Regions from separate parts of the Idiomarina abyssalis genome, predicted to be linked through region 1. Evidence: predicted binding sites of a transcription regulator. Region 1 holds the regulator's gene; the other holds the start of a gene.
The links. The regulator MetJ, encoded in region 1, represses methionine synthesis genes. The targets are predictions, from matches to a motif close to TAGACGTCTAGACGTCTA.
Positions count from the first base shown of each region.

Region 1 (7,497 bases):
TGGGCCAGCCAACCACATTCATGACACATTAACGCAGGGGCAAAGCCACGACGATTCAAAAACAACAGCACCTGATTACCGCGCTCAATTTCTACCTGAATTTGTTCCCGTAGTGCTTTGGAGATGCCCGCTTTTATCGGTTGCTGCTTAAGGTCAATAAGCTCGTGTTTAACCATTTGCGCGCCACCAGCGCGCTGCCCCAGCTTAAGCCAGTGAAAGCGTTTGTTTACCGCATTGTTTAAGGTTTCCAGCGACGCGGTAGCACTGCCTAATACCAGCGGTATATTCAGCAACGACGCCCGTTTAATAGCAATATCCCGGGCATGATAACGGAAACCATCTTGTTGCTTATACGAAAGGTCATGTTCTTCATCAACCACAATAAGACCGAGCTTCTGGCAAGGCGTAAACACCGCCGAACGGGTACCGATAATAATCGCTGCATGCCCGTGCTTAGCATCCAGCCAGGTATTCAATCGCTCTCTGTCGCTCATACCGGAGTGCAGCATCACCACCGGCGCGTCAAAGCGTTCTTTAAAGCGCTGCAGGGTTTGCGGGGTGAGGCCAATTTCAGGCACCAGCACTAAAACCTGTTCACCACGTTCCAGTACCGGTTGCATAGCCTGTAAGTAGACTTCAGTCTTACCACTGCCGGTAACGCCTTCCAGCAATAGCGTACTGTGCTTCTGTTGCTGGTTAATGGTTGAAACCGCTACTGCCTGCTCGGTATTTAATTCATGACCCTGTTCTCTTAATACCGATGGCTTCTGCTGCCAGCTTTGTGGCTTTGCCGGTGCCTGCTCACGCACCTCAATCCAGCCTTTATCCTGCAGGGTACGAAGCACGGCCGAGGTCACACCTATGTCGGTTAAGTCGCTGCGCCTGAGCGGCTTATGTTTCAGCGCCGCCAGCACTTGCTGTTGTCGCGCCGCCCCTTTCAAGTCGTTAATAGACTGAGCAAGGCCTAAGTCAGTCAACGCATAAAAAGTTTCAGTCAGGTATTCCGGCGCATCGCCTTTGCGCAACAAAACCGGCAGGCTATTGGCAGCAACATCCCCCAGCGAGTGGTGGTAATAATCGGAAGACCAGCGAACCAGTTGCCAAATATCATCCGGCCACAGTCGTTGCTCATCCAATACCGACGAAACCGACTTCAGCTCAAACGTTGGCGGCTCGTCATTGGCTTCAGTAACCACATAGCCGACTAACTGGCGCTGACCAAATGGCACGCGCACGCGCACTCCCTGCGGCAGCGGCTCAGCACTTTTGCACAGATAATCATAGGTTTGTCGAAGAGGTAACGGCAGAGCGACTTTATAACGTCGTTCATTGCCGGTGTTGGCTTGCTTCATGGCTCTATTCTGGAACGCTACCGCGCAGAATACAAGGCAGCAGATTCTGCTTGATCACAAGCTCAGGATCACATAAAATGCGCGGCTCTTAATTCATTGATGTTTTTTTGCGCATGGTGTTCGGCTTTGGATCGAATGGCGATGCGGCCCATAACTGAGGTAACCCCATGAAACAAGGTATTCATCCTAAGTACGAGACTTTAAAAGTCAGCTGTTCTTGCGGTCACACGTTCGAAACGCGTTCAACCCGCTCAGAAGATCTTCACCTGGACGTATGTTCAGAGTGCCACCCGTTCTACACTGGTAAGCAGCGTGTAATGGACACTGGTGGTCGTGTTGACAAATTTAAGAAGCGTTTTGGTGCTCTGGGCAAGAAATAAGCCTAAGAAAACTTATAGAAAACGCTGCTTAACAGCAGATTTTAAGAAAAAGGCGCTAAACAGCGCCTTTTTTTGTGCCTGTTTCGCTAAGCGGCCTATTGTTAAAGAAAAGTTAACTGGTGTACTTTTGAACACATTGGAAATTTCATTCACCTCATTACCCTCAAAGGCGGAGGTAAGATTTGTTTATTAGCACAAAAGCGATAGACTGATCGGCATTCTGATCACCAGACTCAGGTATCACCGCATGACAGACTTTCGCCAACAGGCACTGGATTACCATCAATACCCGACCCCGGGTAAAATTTCCGTTGAACTCACCACCCCTGCTGAAACCAGCAAAGACTTAGCGCTGGCCTACAGCCCGGGCGTAGCAGAGCCGGTTCGGGAAATCGCGCAAGACCCGGACAATGCCTACAAGTACACAGCTAAAGGCAACATGGTTGCTGTTATTACCAACGGAACGGCTATTCTCGGTCTGGGCAATTTGGGACCATTAGCGTCAAAACCGGTCATGGAAGGTAAAGCACTTTTGTTCAAGCGCTTCGCCGGGCTGGATTCCATTGATATTGAAGTCAGTCACCGTACCACACAGGACTTTATCAATACGGTTGCCAACATTGCTGATACCTTTGGCGGTATTAACTTAGAAGACATTAAAGCGCCTGAGTGTTTTGAAATTGAGCAGGCCTTAATAGAACGCTGCAATGTACCGGTATTCCATGACGACCAACACGGTACTGCCATTGTTACCGCAGCCGGTATGCTTAACGCGCTGGAAATTCAGGGCAAAAAACTGGCCGAGTCACGCATTGTTTGTCTCGGTGCCGGCGCAGCAGCAATTGCCTGTATGGAGCTTCTGATTAAATGCGGTGCACAGCGCGAACACATTTATATGCTCGATTCTAAAGGCGTTATTCACACCCGCCGTGATGACTTAAACGAATACAAGCAACTGTTCGCTAACAATACCGATAAGCGCACGCTAAAAGATGTTATTGAGGGTGCTGATATCTTTGTCGGCGTTTCAGGCCCTGACCTGCTCAGCCCGGAAGAGCTGAAGCTAATGGCGCCTAACCCGGTTATTTTTGCCTGCTCAAACCCTGATCCGGAAATTAAACCGGAAGTTGCTATGGCAGCACGGGACGACTTAATTATGGGAACTGGCCGTTCGGACTATCCGAACCAGGTGAACAATGTACTCTGTTTTCCCTTTATGTTCCGCGGAGCATTAGATGTGCGGGCAACAGCCATTAACGATGAAATGAAGGTGGCAGCGGTAGAGGCCATTCGTCAGCTGGCGAAAGAGCCCGTGCCCGATTCCGTGCTAAAAGCAGCCGATGTCAAAGAATTAAACTTCGGCCGCAACTACATTATTCCTAAGCCTATCGACCCACGCTTGTGCCAACGTGTGGCTCGCGCCGTTGCTGAAGCCGCCGTGAAATCCGGCGCGGCGAAAATCGATTTACCAGAAAATTATATGCAGGATTAATCGTCCAATTCGTCATCCGTCGGGATGGGCAAGCCTCTGGCTTCCAGCTCTTCCCGCACGGCTTTGGGTATTTTATTCGAATTCGATTTTTGTAAGTCTTCATCTTCGGGCAGCGGCTGACCGGTAAAAGCGTGTAAAAACGCCTCACACAGCAGTTCGCTGTTGGTAGCATGACGCAAATTATTGATTTGGCGACGGGTCCGCTCATCAGTCAGTACTTTTAATACCCGAGTAGGAATTGAGACCGTAACTTTCTTAACCTGCTGACTCTTACGACCGTGTTCAGCATACGGGTAAATGTATTCGCCGTTCCATTTCATATTCATTACTCTGATGTCAGACAAAACCCTGTAAGTTGTAATGAATTGTACCCGACTGAGCGACCCCGTCAAATTTTATCCGTCTAGATGGCTAAAAGTTGCTGACATTTGTCTGACAATATTTTAGCCTTAGTAGCAGTAACCCAATCCATGCGAGTAGTTAAGGAAGGCGGAATGACAACAACACAGCTCACAGAGGAGCAAAAGCAGGCCGTTGCCGACAGTGTTCAGGTACACAAGTTTGGCGGAAGCAGTCTTGCCGACGCCTTTTGCTATCGACGTGTGGCCCGCATTGTAACGGAATACGCCGGCGCGAGCGATCTTGTCGTGGTTTCCGCCGCTGGTGATACGACCAATCGTATTCTGGCTATTATAAACGCCAAACCGCAGCCGGGCGATACCGCCAGTATTCTGCTCGATCAGCTGGAGAATTTTCAGCAAGGGCTTATCACTGAATTATTAAGTGGCGATTTACAACAGCAATTGCTGCAACAGTCACAACAGGACTTCACTCGCTGGCGTCGTTGGTTAGCCGGTGACGAAGACATTGCTCATAACGCCGAGCTGCTGTCCTACGGTGAACTTTGGTCGGCACGCTTATTATCTGCGCTGCTGCAAAAACAGGGCACCCGGGCCGACCACATTGATGCCCGCGACTTCTTACTGGCAGCGGATGCTCCAGAGCCTGTGATTCAGGTTGAGCACTCCCGTGAAAAGCTACTACTGCGGGTAGCTCCTCATTCCGGCACCCGCTTTATTGTTACCGGCTTTATTGCCCGTGGCTTAAACGGCGAAAGCTTGACTCTGGGTCGCAACGGCAGTGACTACTCAGCTACGCTGGTGGGTAGCTTGCTTGATGCTCGCCAGGTCACCATATGGAAAGACGTTGCCGGTGTTTACTCGGCGGATCCTCGTAAAGTTGAACGTGTCGTCAGTTTGCCCACACTGGACTGGACCGAAGCCGAGGAACTGGCAAGACTTGGCAGCCCGGTTCTGCACCCAAGAACCTTTCAGCCGGTCGACCGTCAACGCATGGTCATATCGGTACGTTCCAGCTTAAAAGTAGAAAACCAGCAAACCCGCATTGGTCAGTTCCAGAATACGCAGCCCCGCGGCAAAGTTTTCACGTCTTTGTCCGAAGTGGTTCTGTTTAAAGTTGAGTTGCAGGACAAGGCTTTAGTAAAGCGCCTGGATGAACTGGAGTTAGAACCGCTGGTCAGTTGGACTGAGCCGGAAAATCATCAGCAGTATCTGGTCTTTCACCAAAACCACTTAGACTATCTGACCGGCTGGCTGGACAGTCTGGGCGCGGGTGATGCCATCACTCAAATTCGCGGTTACTCCATGGTCGCTATAGTCGGTAACCGCATTCAGGAAACCGATCAGTTTTCGACCTTTAAGCTCCAGCTTTCAGAACAAAAAGTACGCCGCTTTGCCTTAACTCAGAACGGCGACTCCGCTGTGGCTATTTTAGAGCAGAAGCTTGATAACCGTTTACTGAACCGTTTACACAGTCAATTATTTAACTACCGCCGCAGTCTGGGTGTGCTGGTTATTGGCCGTGGCAATATTGGTACAGCCTGGTTGGAGCTGTTCAGACAACAACGAGATCGCATTAATCAGGTGATGGACGTTCGCGTTATTGGCATAGCCAACTCCCGCCGTTTATGGCTGGATTACAACGGCGTTGAACTGACCCAGTGGGCAGATGACTTCGACCGCCTGGCGCGCCCTTACGTATTGACCGAACTGTTGCGCGAGCTGCCCAATGCGCCATACGACGAGCTGGTTGTGATTGATTTAACCGATGCCAAACAAGTCGCGCAATTATACCCGAGTCTGTTCGCAAACGGCCTTCATATCATCAGTGCCAACAAACGCGCGGGCTCGGCTGACGAAGCGCTGTACCGCGAAATTCGTACCATCCAGCACGAATACGAACGTGAGTGGCTCTATAACACCACAGTTGGCGCTGGACTGCCTTTGAATTACGCCATTAATGACTTACGCAATTCCGGCGACGAAATCCGCAGTATCTCCGGTATTTTCTCCGGAACTATGTCCTGGCTGTTTGAGAATTTCACCAAAGGTGTGGCTTTCAGTTCGCTGGTACAAGAAGCCAAAGAAAGGGGTTACAGCGAACCCGACCCACGAGAGGATCTGTCCTGCCAGGACCTTGTCCGTAAACTGCTGATTCTTGCACGCGAAATTGGCTTGAATCTGGACTGGCAGGACATTCAGGTACAAAGCCTTGTGCCGGAGAACTTACGCGACATACCGCTTAACGACTTTATGCAACGCATATCTGAGCTTGATGAGCCCATGGCAGCTATGCTCGACGAAGCCGCCAAAGACGGTAAGGTCCCTCGACTACTGGCCAGCTTCACGGTCAGTGATGAGCAGCGGGTTACCGCCCAGGTTGGTATTGAGTACATTCCGGAAGGGGATATGCTGGCAAACCTAATACCCGGCGAAAACATCTTTGTTATCTACACCGACTGGTATTCTGAAATGCCGCTCGTAATAAGTGGTCCCGGTGCAGGTAAACACGTTACCGCAGGTGGTGTTCAGTCCGATTTGAATCAGTTACTGGGTAAACTGGCAGTGGGAGCTCAACGCTCCCACTCATTTTGTCCTAATGCCTGACTAGAATAAATCGTCGTCATTGTCTTCAAAAATATCGCGGTCTGAGTTGCCATTATTACGGCTGTACTCTGTCGGCTCAGTTCCCCGAATGAAGTATTCAAAGCGTGTTGTGTAATCGCTCTTATGCGACAACTTACCAGTTTCTAAGTCGATTCGAACATTCACCACGCCCGGTGGAATACCAAACTCACGTGACGGGAACAGGGGTAACGCCTTTTCCATAAATAGGATCCAGCCCGGCAACGCTGTTTTAGCACCAGCCTCACCGCCTGTTATTGCCTGCTGACTGGAGTCCACTTCAGGATGCTTTGACGTACGCCCCAGCTTTCTGGAAACATCATCAAAACCTACCCAGACCGTGGTGGACAGACTAGAAGTAAAGCCCGAGAACCAAGTGTCTCGCACATCGTTTGTCGTACCGGTTTTACCGGCAATATTACGACCTACCGCTTCGGTAATGGGTTTGGAACGTTGAATACGCCAGGAGGTACCATTCCAGCCAGTGCCATTAGGCCAGCTTCCACCACCCCAGACAGCAGAGTTCATTGCCTGTTCAACCAAAAATGCATTTTGCTCACTGATGACCTGCGGTGCCGGTTTATCGCAGTCGAAACAGGCGCGCGCCGGGTCGGTTTCGTCTAAAACGTTTCCGTCTGCATCTTCAATGCGTTCAATGAAATAAGGTTCGACCAAAAAGCCACCATTTGCGAAAACAGCAAATGCTCTGGCTACCTGCATCGGTGTCATTGAAAGAGAACCCAACGAGAGCGATTCATTTTCAGGAATTTCAGAACGATCCAGCCCAAATTTCGCTAAATGGTCTGCCACTTGCTTTACGCCCACTTCGCGAATTAGCCGCACTGAAACCACGTTTTTCGACTTAGCCAGCGCTTTACGCAGGCGAATAGGCCCTTCGTAAACTTCAGGCGAGTTTTTGGGTCGCCAGGCAATACCGGAACCCGGGTTCCACTGGTTAATCGGAGCATCGTTAACCAAAGTCGCCAGCGTCAATCCTTCTTCAAAGGCTGCTGAATATATTAACGGTTTAATATTAGAACCAACCTGACGTTCCGCTTGTAATGCGCGGTTGTACTGGCTCAGCTGGAAACTGTAACCACCAACCACAGCAGCTACAGCGCCGTCATCGGGCCTTAGCGACACAATGGCGGAACTTGGTTCAGGAATTTGAGCCAGACGCCATTCACTGCCGTCATTCACCCGACGCAACCAAATAACGTGCCCGGGCTGCATGATTTCTCCGACTGTCTCCGGAGGCGGTCCCTGACGTTCTTCGTTCAGGTATTCGC
Region 1 is NZ_CP081832.1:2,438,506-2,446,002, forward strand. It holds gene priA (primosomal protein N') at 1-1,352, opposite strand, end outside; gene rpmE (50S ribosomal protein L31) at 1,520-1,732, shown strand; gene K5X84_RS11725 (malic enzyme-like NAD(P)-binding protein) at 1,980-3,224, shown strand; gene metJ (met regulon transcriptional regulator MetJ) at 3,221-3,544, opposite strand; gene K5X84_RS11735 (bifunctional aspartate kinase/homoserine dehydrogenase II) at 3,719-6,190, shown strand; gene K5X84_RS11740 (penicillin-binding protein 1A) at 6,191-7,497, opposite strand, start outside.

Region 2 (7,497 bases), 270 kb from region 1:
GCCGGGACACCGTAGTCATGCTCTGCAGCATGGTCAAGTAACTGTCGTAATGACACCAGGGCCATAAAAATACTCCTTATTTAAAACTTATGTTCAGGCGTCTTTAGCCCGTTCTTGTAAAATTGCAACGGCTGGTAATGTTTTACCTTCCAGGAATTCCAGGAACGCTCCGCCACCTGTTGAAATATAGCTTATCTTATCAGCGATAGCGTATTGATCAATTGCCGCTAAGGTGTCGCCACCGCCTGCAATTGAAAACGCATCACTTTGTGCAATGGCTTCGGCGATGGTTTTTGTACCATGCCCAAACTGCTCAAATTCAAAAACACCCACTGGCCCGTTCCAGACTATGGTGCCTGCATTTTTCAGCATAGCGGCTAGCTGCTGTGCTGTTTCCGGGCCAATATCAAAAATCATGTCGTCATCTGCAACGGCGTTAACGGCTTTCGTTTCAGCTGTTGCTTCTGCGCTGAATTCCTTACCTGTCACCACATCAACGGGTAATGGAATGTCACCGCCTTTGGCTTTCGCCTGCGCCATTAAACGGGTAGCTTCGTCGGTTAAATCGGCTTCGTATAATGACTTACCAACCTTATGGCCTGCAGCCGCAACAAAAGTGTTCGCAATACCGCCGCCCACAATTAACTGGTCAACAACGCCGGACAATGACTCCAGTACCGTGAGTTTGGTCGAAACCTTTGAACCACCAACAATGGCCACTAATGGCCGCTTAGGGTTTTCCAGTGCTTTGCCTAAAGCTTCTAGTTCACCAGCCAGCAGAGGTCCGGCACAGGCAACTGGCGCATATTTAGCGACACCATGAGTAGATGCTTGAGCCCGGTGCGCGGTGCCAAAAGCATCCATCACATAAACATCACACAAGCCGGCTAATTTTTTGGCAAGCTCGTCGTCGTTTTTCTTTTCGCCCACATTAAAGCGAACGTTTTCAAAAACTACCAGCTCCCCGGCACTAACTTCAACACCATCCAGGTAGTCTTTACACAGGCGGACAGGGCAATCCAGTGCCTCTTTTAGGTAATCAACAACCGGCTGCATAGAGAACTGCTCGTCATACTCACCTTCGGTCGGGCGACCAAGATGAGACATCACCATAACTTTAGCGCCAGCCTTTAACGCTTGTTGAATACTTGGCATTGCTGCTTTTAAACGCGCATCGGAGGTAACTTTGCCATTTTTTACCGGAACGTTTAAATCTTCCCGGATAAGTACGCGTTTATTACTTAAATCCAAATCAGTCATAGCAATGACAGACATGCGGTATCCTCTCTAAACTTAGTGTTCTATTTGTTCAGCCATCGTCTTTGCCGTATCCAGCAAACGATTAGCGAAGCCCCACTCGTTATCACACCAGCACAACAACTTAACCAGCCGCTTGTGGCTGACCCGGGTTTGCGTGCCATCGACAATCGAAGAATGTGGATCATGGTTAAAATCTATTGAAACTAAAGGTTCTTCAGTATAGTCCAGTATACCCGCCAGTTGATGCTCACTTTGCTCACGCAGCACATGGTTTATCTGCTCGATTGTGGCATCACTGTTTAACGTAACACTTAAGTCCATGGCGGTGACGTTTGTGGTAGGCACTCGCACCGCAATAGCCTCAAAACGCCCTTCTAAATGCGGCAGTATACGTTCAATGCCTCGCGCCAGCCGCGTATCCACCGGAATAATAGAACGCCCGGCGGCACGGGTACGCCTTAAATCAGGGTGGTAGGCATCAATAACCTGTTGGTCGTGCATCGCTGAATGAATGGTGGTAATGGCGCCTGAATCAATACCAAAAGTGTCATCCAGCACTTTTATCACCGGCACAATACAATTCGTTGTGCAGGAGCCGTTAGACACGACTTTATGCTCGGCCGTTAACTCTTTTTCATTCACCCCATAAATTGCAGTGAAATCAACATCCGGTTTGCCGGGGTGAGAGTACAGTACTCGCTTCACCCCTTGCTGCAGGTAAAGCTGGCCGTCAGCCTGGCTGCCAAATACCCCGGTACAATCAACCACAAAGTCAACGTCATTAGCGCGCCAGTCAACAGCTTCAATCTCGGTTTGATGCGTTAAAGCAATGGCGTCACCAGCGACTGTTAAAGTGTCACCAGAGTGCGTCACTTTTTCTCCAAACCGGCCGTGGCTTGAGTCGTATTTCAGTAAATGAGCTATTGCTTCCGACGCTGCAGGTTCATTAATTAGAACCACCTGCACGCTGTCGCGATAGCCATTTTCATACAAAGCACGCAAAAAGCTGCGGCCAATTCGGCCAAAACCATTAATTGCAATACGAGCCGGTTTGCTCATTTACGCTCCCAGCAAACGTTTAGCGGCAGCCACAGTATTTTCTGCGGTAATACCAAAGTGTTTGTATAAGTCGCCGGCCGGAGCAGATTCACCAAAGGTGGTCATGCCGACGATTTCGCCGTTGAGGCCAATGTACTTGTACCAGAAGTCCGCAATACCGGCTTCAATTGCAACGCGACGAGTAACCTTTGATGGCAACACAGACTCTTTGTACTCAGAATCCTGAATATCAAATACATTCGTCGATGGCATAGAAACAACACGTACCTTATGGCCTTGTTCTGAAAGTTGCTCATAAGCTTCAACCGCTAAATCAACTTCAGAGCCAGTAGCTATTAAGATGACTTCGGGCTCACCGTCGCAGTCTTTCAGCACATAACCACCACGGGCAATATTAGTGAGCTGATCTTCATTGCGCTCCTGCTGTTGCATGCCCTGACGGCTGAAAACCAGCGCAGTCGGCGTTTTGCTGCTTTGTATTGCCGCACCCCAGGCAACGGCGGTTTCAACCGGGTCACACGGGCGCCAGCACTGCAAATTAGGGGTTTGTCGTAAATTAGCCAGCTGCTCTACCGCCTGGTGAGTCGGCCCGTCTTCACCCAAACCAATAGAGTCGTGGGTATAAACAAAGATGCTGGGCTGTTTCATAAGCGCTGACATACGCACAGCATTGCGGGCGTACTCCATAAACATCAGGAAGGTTGCACCGTAGGCTTTAAACCCGCCATGCAGGGTTACGCCGTTCATAATGGCGGACATACCAAACTCACGAACGCCATAAAACACATAGTTGCCACTGGCGTCATCCGCCGTAATGCCTTTTGCGTCCTTCCATAAGGTTAGATTGGAGCCGGCCAGGTCAGCCGAGCCACCTAACAGTTCAGGTAATTTAGGACCAAACTCATTCAGTACATTCAATGACGCCTTGCGCGTAGCTATAGCTTCTGGGCTACTTTGCAGTTGCTTAGCATAGTTGTGTACCGTGTTTTCGAAGTTTTCCGGAAGCTCTCCATTCAAACGGCGCTTCAATTCTTTTGCCAGTTGCGGGTGTTCCTGTTCATAAGCCACCCAGCGTTTGTTCCACGAAGACTCAACCGCTGCGCCTTTATCGACCGCAGACCATTTTTGGTAAACATCAGCCGGCACTTCAAAGGCTTCGTGTGGCCAGTTCAACTGTTTGCGCGCTGCTGCAATCTCGTCATCGCCCAAAGGTGCACCGTGGCAGCTTTCAGAGCCTTGTTTGTTCGGTGCGCCATAGCCAATCACCGTTTTGCAAATGATCAGAGTCGGTTTATCTTCGTTAGCACGGGCTTCATCAATAGCCCGGGTGATGGCTGCTGAGTCGTGTCCGTCGACTTTATTGACTACGTGCCAGCCATAAGACTCAAAGCGCTTCGCAGTATCGTCGGTAAACCAGCCTTCAACGTCGCCATCAATAGAAATGCCGTTGTCATCGTAAAACGCGATGAGCTTACCTAAACCTAAGGTGCCCGCCAGCGAACAAGCTTCGTGAGAGATGCCTTCCATTAAACAGCCATCACCCAGGAAAGTGTAGGTGTGGTGGTCAACAATTTCGTGGTTCTCACGGTTAAACTGCGCGGCTAATACTTTCTCGGCCAATGCCATACCTACCGCATTTGCAAGCCCTTGCCCCAACGGACCGGTGGTAGTTTCCACACCAGGGGTATAACCATATTCAGGGTGACCCGGGGTTTTTGAGTCTAACTGACGGAATTGCTTTAAATCATCAATACTCAGGTCATAACCTGAGAGGTGTAACAGCGAGTAGATCAGCATTGAGCCGTGCCCGTTTGATAAAACAAAGCGGTCGCGGTCAGCCCAGCCCGGATTATTAGGGTTATGTTTCAGGTAGTCACGCCATAGCACTTCGGCGATATCTGCCATACCCATGGGCGCTCCCGGGTGGCCGGACTTAGCTTTTTGAACCGCATCCATACTAAGCGCGCGGATAGCATTGGCGAGATATTGACGATCTGACATGAAAAACCCCCTGGAAGATGAAGAGCAACTTGCGATGCGCGTATTCTCCACATTTCAGGGGGTACAAGCAAATTTATAGGCAAAATTTTGTTTAAATATCAGCCTGTAAATCGGCGGCTTTGTCCGTTTGCTCCCACGGCAGGTTATTACGGCCAAAGTGCCCGTATGCCGCTGTCTGCTTATAAATTGGGCGCTCCAGGTCAAGCATTTTGATTAATCCGTAAGGACGTAAGTCAAAATGACGGCGCACCAGCGCAATTAACTGCTCTTCTGAGTGCTTAGACGTTCCGAAGGTATCAATGCTAATAGAGGTTGGTTCAGCAACACCAATAGCGTAAGAAATTTGCAGTTCGCAACGCTCTGCTAAACCGGCTGCAACCAGGTTCTTAGCAACATAACGCGCCGCATAAGCCGCACTACGGTCAACTTTTGACGGGTCTTTACCTGAGAAAGCACCGCCACCGTGACGCGCCATACCGCCATAGGTGTCGACGATGATCTTACGACCCGTCAAACCGCAGTCGCCCATAGGCCCACCAACGACGAAGCGTCCGGTTGGGTTAATATGGAATTGCGTATCTTTGGAAATCCACTGCTCCGGCAATACCGGTTTAATGATTTCTTCCATAACCGCTTCGCGCAGCGTTTCCTGAGTAATGTCTTCTCTGTGTTGAGTTGACAGAACCACGGTATCAATAGCGACCGGCTTACCGTTCTCGTAAACGAAGGTTAACTGGCTTTTGGCGTCAGGACGTAGCCAGTCCAGGGTGCCATTGTTACGCACTTCCGACTGACGCTGCATAACGCGGTGCGCATAAGTAATTGGCGCAGGCATTAAAACAGAGGTTTCATTAGAAGCATAGCCGAACATCAGGCCCTGATCACCAGCGCCCTGCTCTTCGGGATGAGCGCGATCAACACCCTGGTTGATATCGCCACTTTGTTTACCAATGGCGTTCAATACCGCACACGATGCGCCGTCAAAACCCATATCAGAATGTCGGTAACCGATATCTTTGACAGTCTCGCGGGCCAGGTCTTCAACATCCACCCAGGCATTTGTTGAGATTTCGCCGCCAACCAGCACCATACCGGTTTTTACATAGGTTTCACAGGCAACACGGGCTTTCGGGTCTTTTGCTAAAATTGCGTCTAAAACCGCATCGGATATCTGGTCGGCAATTTTGTCCGGATGCCCTTCGGACACTGACTCTGAGGTAAACAGGTGACGTGACATATGCCCACTATTCCTTTATTTTGATGAAATCACTCAATACTGGTTGCATAATGTAACCGATCACTCTGTTTTTTTCTACTTCTGGACGTCTAAAAGTCCGAATAAGGCTGACGACATGCGAGTACCGCGGATTTATCACCCCGCCTCTATAAATTTACAAACTGAAACCGAACTGAGCTCGGATGCATTCCAGCACCTGATCAAAGTATTGCGCTTGAACGTAGGTGATAACATTGCTTTATTTAACGGTGACGGACAAGACTACGAGGCGACCATAACCTCGGTTCAAAAAAAGTCTGCGTATTTTCTTGCAACCGGCAGCAAGGTAAATGATTCAGAGTCGCCTGTCAGCGTGCATCTTGCTCAGGTCATTTCACGCGGTGACCGCATGGACTTTGTTCTGCAAAAGTCAGTCGAGCTGGGCGTTACCGAAATTACGCCTCTGTTCAGTGAACGTTGCGGCGTTAAACTCAGTGGCGACAGGCTGGAGAAAAAGCAGCAGCAGTGGCAAAAAATTGTGCGCTCAGCTTGTGAACAATGTGGTCGCAGTGTAATTCCTGAAGTTAAACCAGCTCAGCAATTCAGCGACTTTATTGAAAGCACATTTGCCGGGCTTCGTCTGACTTTAGACCCCACTGCGACAAAACCGCTTTCATCGTTTCAACACGCCGAAAAGGGGATACAATTGCTCATTGGGCCCGAAGGTGGGTTTACTGACGAAGAAGTCAGTGCTGCTGAACAGCAAGGGTTTAATCCAATGCGTTTGGGTCCTCGCGTGTTACGAACAGAAACCGCCGCGCTATCGGCGCTTACCACCGTGCAATATCAGTTTGGCGACTTAGGTTAAAGGAGTTTACATGAAAAAATTAGCTATGGTGATGGACCCAATCGCCGCTGTAAAAACCGAAAAAGACACCAGTTTCCGCTTACTGCTGGAAGCTCAGGCTCGCGGCTATCAATGTTTTTATCTGGAAATGGGCGACTTAGTTATTGATAACGGTCAACCAATGGCCTTTGCTCGGGAAGTTCGTGTTCAGGATCAAAAAAGTGACTTTTACAGCTTAAGTGACAGCCAGTACCGCCCGCTTGAAGATTTTGATGTCATTATGATGCGTAAAGATCCGCCCTTTGACAGCGAGTTCTTATACGCGACGCAAATTCTGGAACTGGCCGAGCAACGCGGTAGCCTGGTGGTGAATAAACCGCAGAGCTTGCGTGACTGCAACGAGAAGCTCTTTACTTCATGGTTCGCAGATTCTATTGCTGACACATTGGTCAGTTCCCGGGCTGACGTGATTAAAGCGTTCCATAAAAAACACGGTGATGTGATTTTAAAACCTCTGGATGGCATGGGCGGAGCTTCGATATTTAAAGTAGGGGCAGACGGCAGTAACCTGGGCGTTATTATTGAAACCCTGACCGAAAAAGGTCAGCGCTACGCCATGGTGCAAAAGTACCTGCCTGAAATTAAAGACGGCGACAAACGTATTCTTATCATTAATGGCGAACCAGTGCCTTACTCTTTAGCGCGAATTCCCAGCGCCGGAGAAACTCGCGGAAACCTTGCCGCCGGGGGCAACGGACGGGCTCAACCTTTATCCGACAATGACTGGGCTCTGGCTCGTAAGGTCGCACCTGAACTGAAAAAACGAGGGCTCATTATCGTTGGGCTGGACGTGATTGGCGACCGCATTACCGAAATTAATGTCACCAGCCCAACCTGTATGCGTGAAATTGAAAACGCCTACGACATCAATATTGCAGAAATGGTCTTTCAGGCAATTGAAGAGAAGCTGAATTGAATTTCTATGAGACGCCCCCATATCCTTGTTAGAGATTATCGTTAAGGAGTCGGTGAATCGATGAACAATTTGCAGAATCACTTTTTGATAGCAACACCTATGCTGAACGATCCGATGTTTAAACGGACCGTGACCTAT
Region 2 is NZ_CP081832.1:2,166,597-2,174,093, forward strand. It holds gene fba (class II fructose-bisphosphate aldolase) at 1-65, opposite strand, end outside; gene K5X84_RS10445 (phosphoglycerate kinase) at 94-1,275, opposite strand; gene epd (erythrose-4-phosphate dehydrogenase) at 1,294-2,319, opposite strand; gene tkt (transketolase) at 2,320-4,320, opposite strand; gene metK (methionine adenosyltransferase) at 4,412-5,557, opposite strand; gene K5X84_RS10465 (16S rRNA (uracil(1498)-N(3))-methyltransferase) at 5,673-6,404, shown strand; gene gshB (glutathione synthase) at 6,415-7,359, shown strand; gene K5X84_RS10475 (YqgE/AlgH family protein) at 7,420-7,497, shown strand, end outside.
Region 2: a site for MetJ is predicted at 5,640-5,657, ahead of metK (methionine adenosyltransferase). Genes of this name have one in related genera too.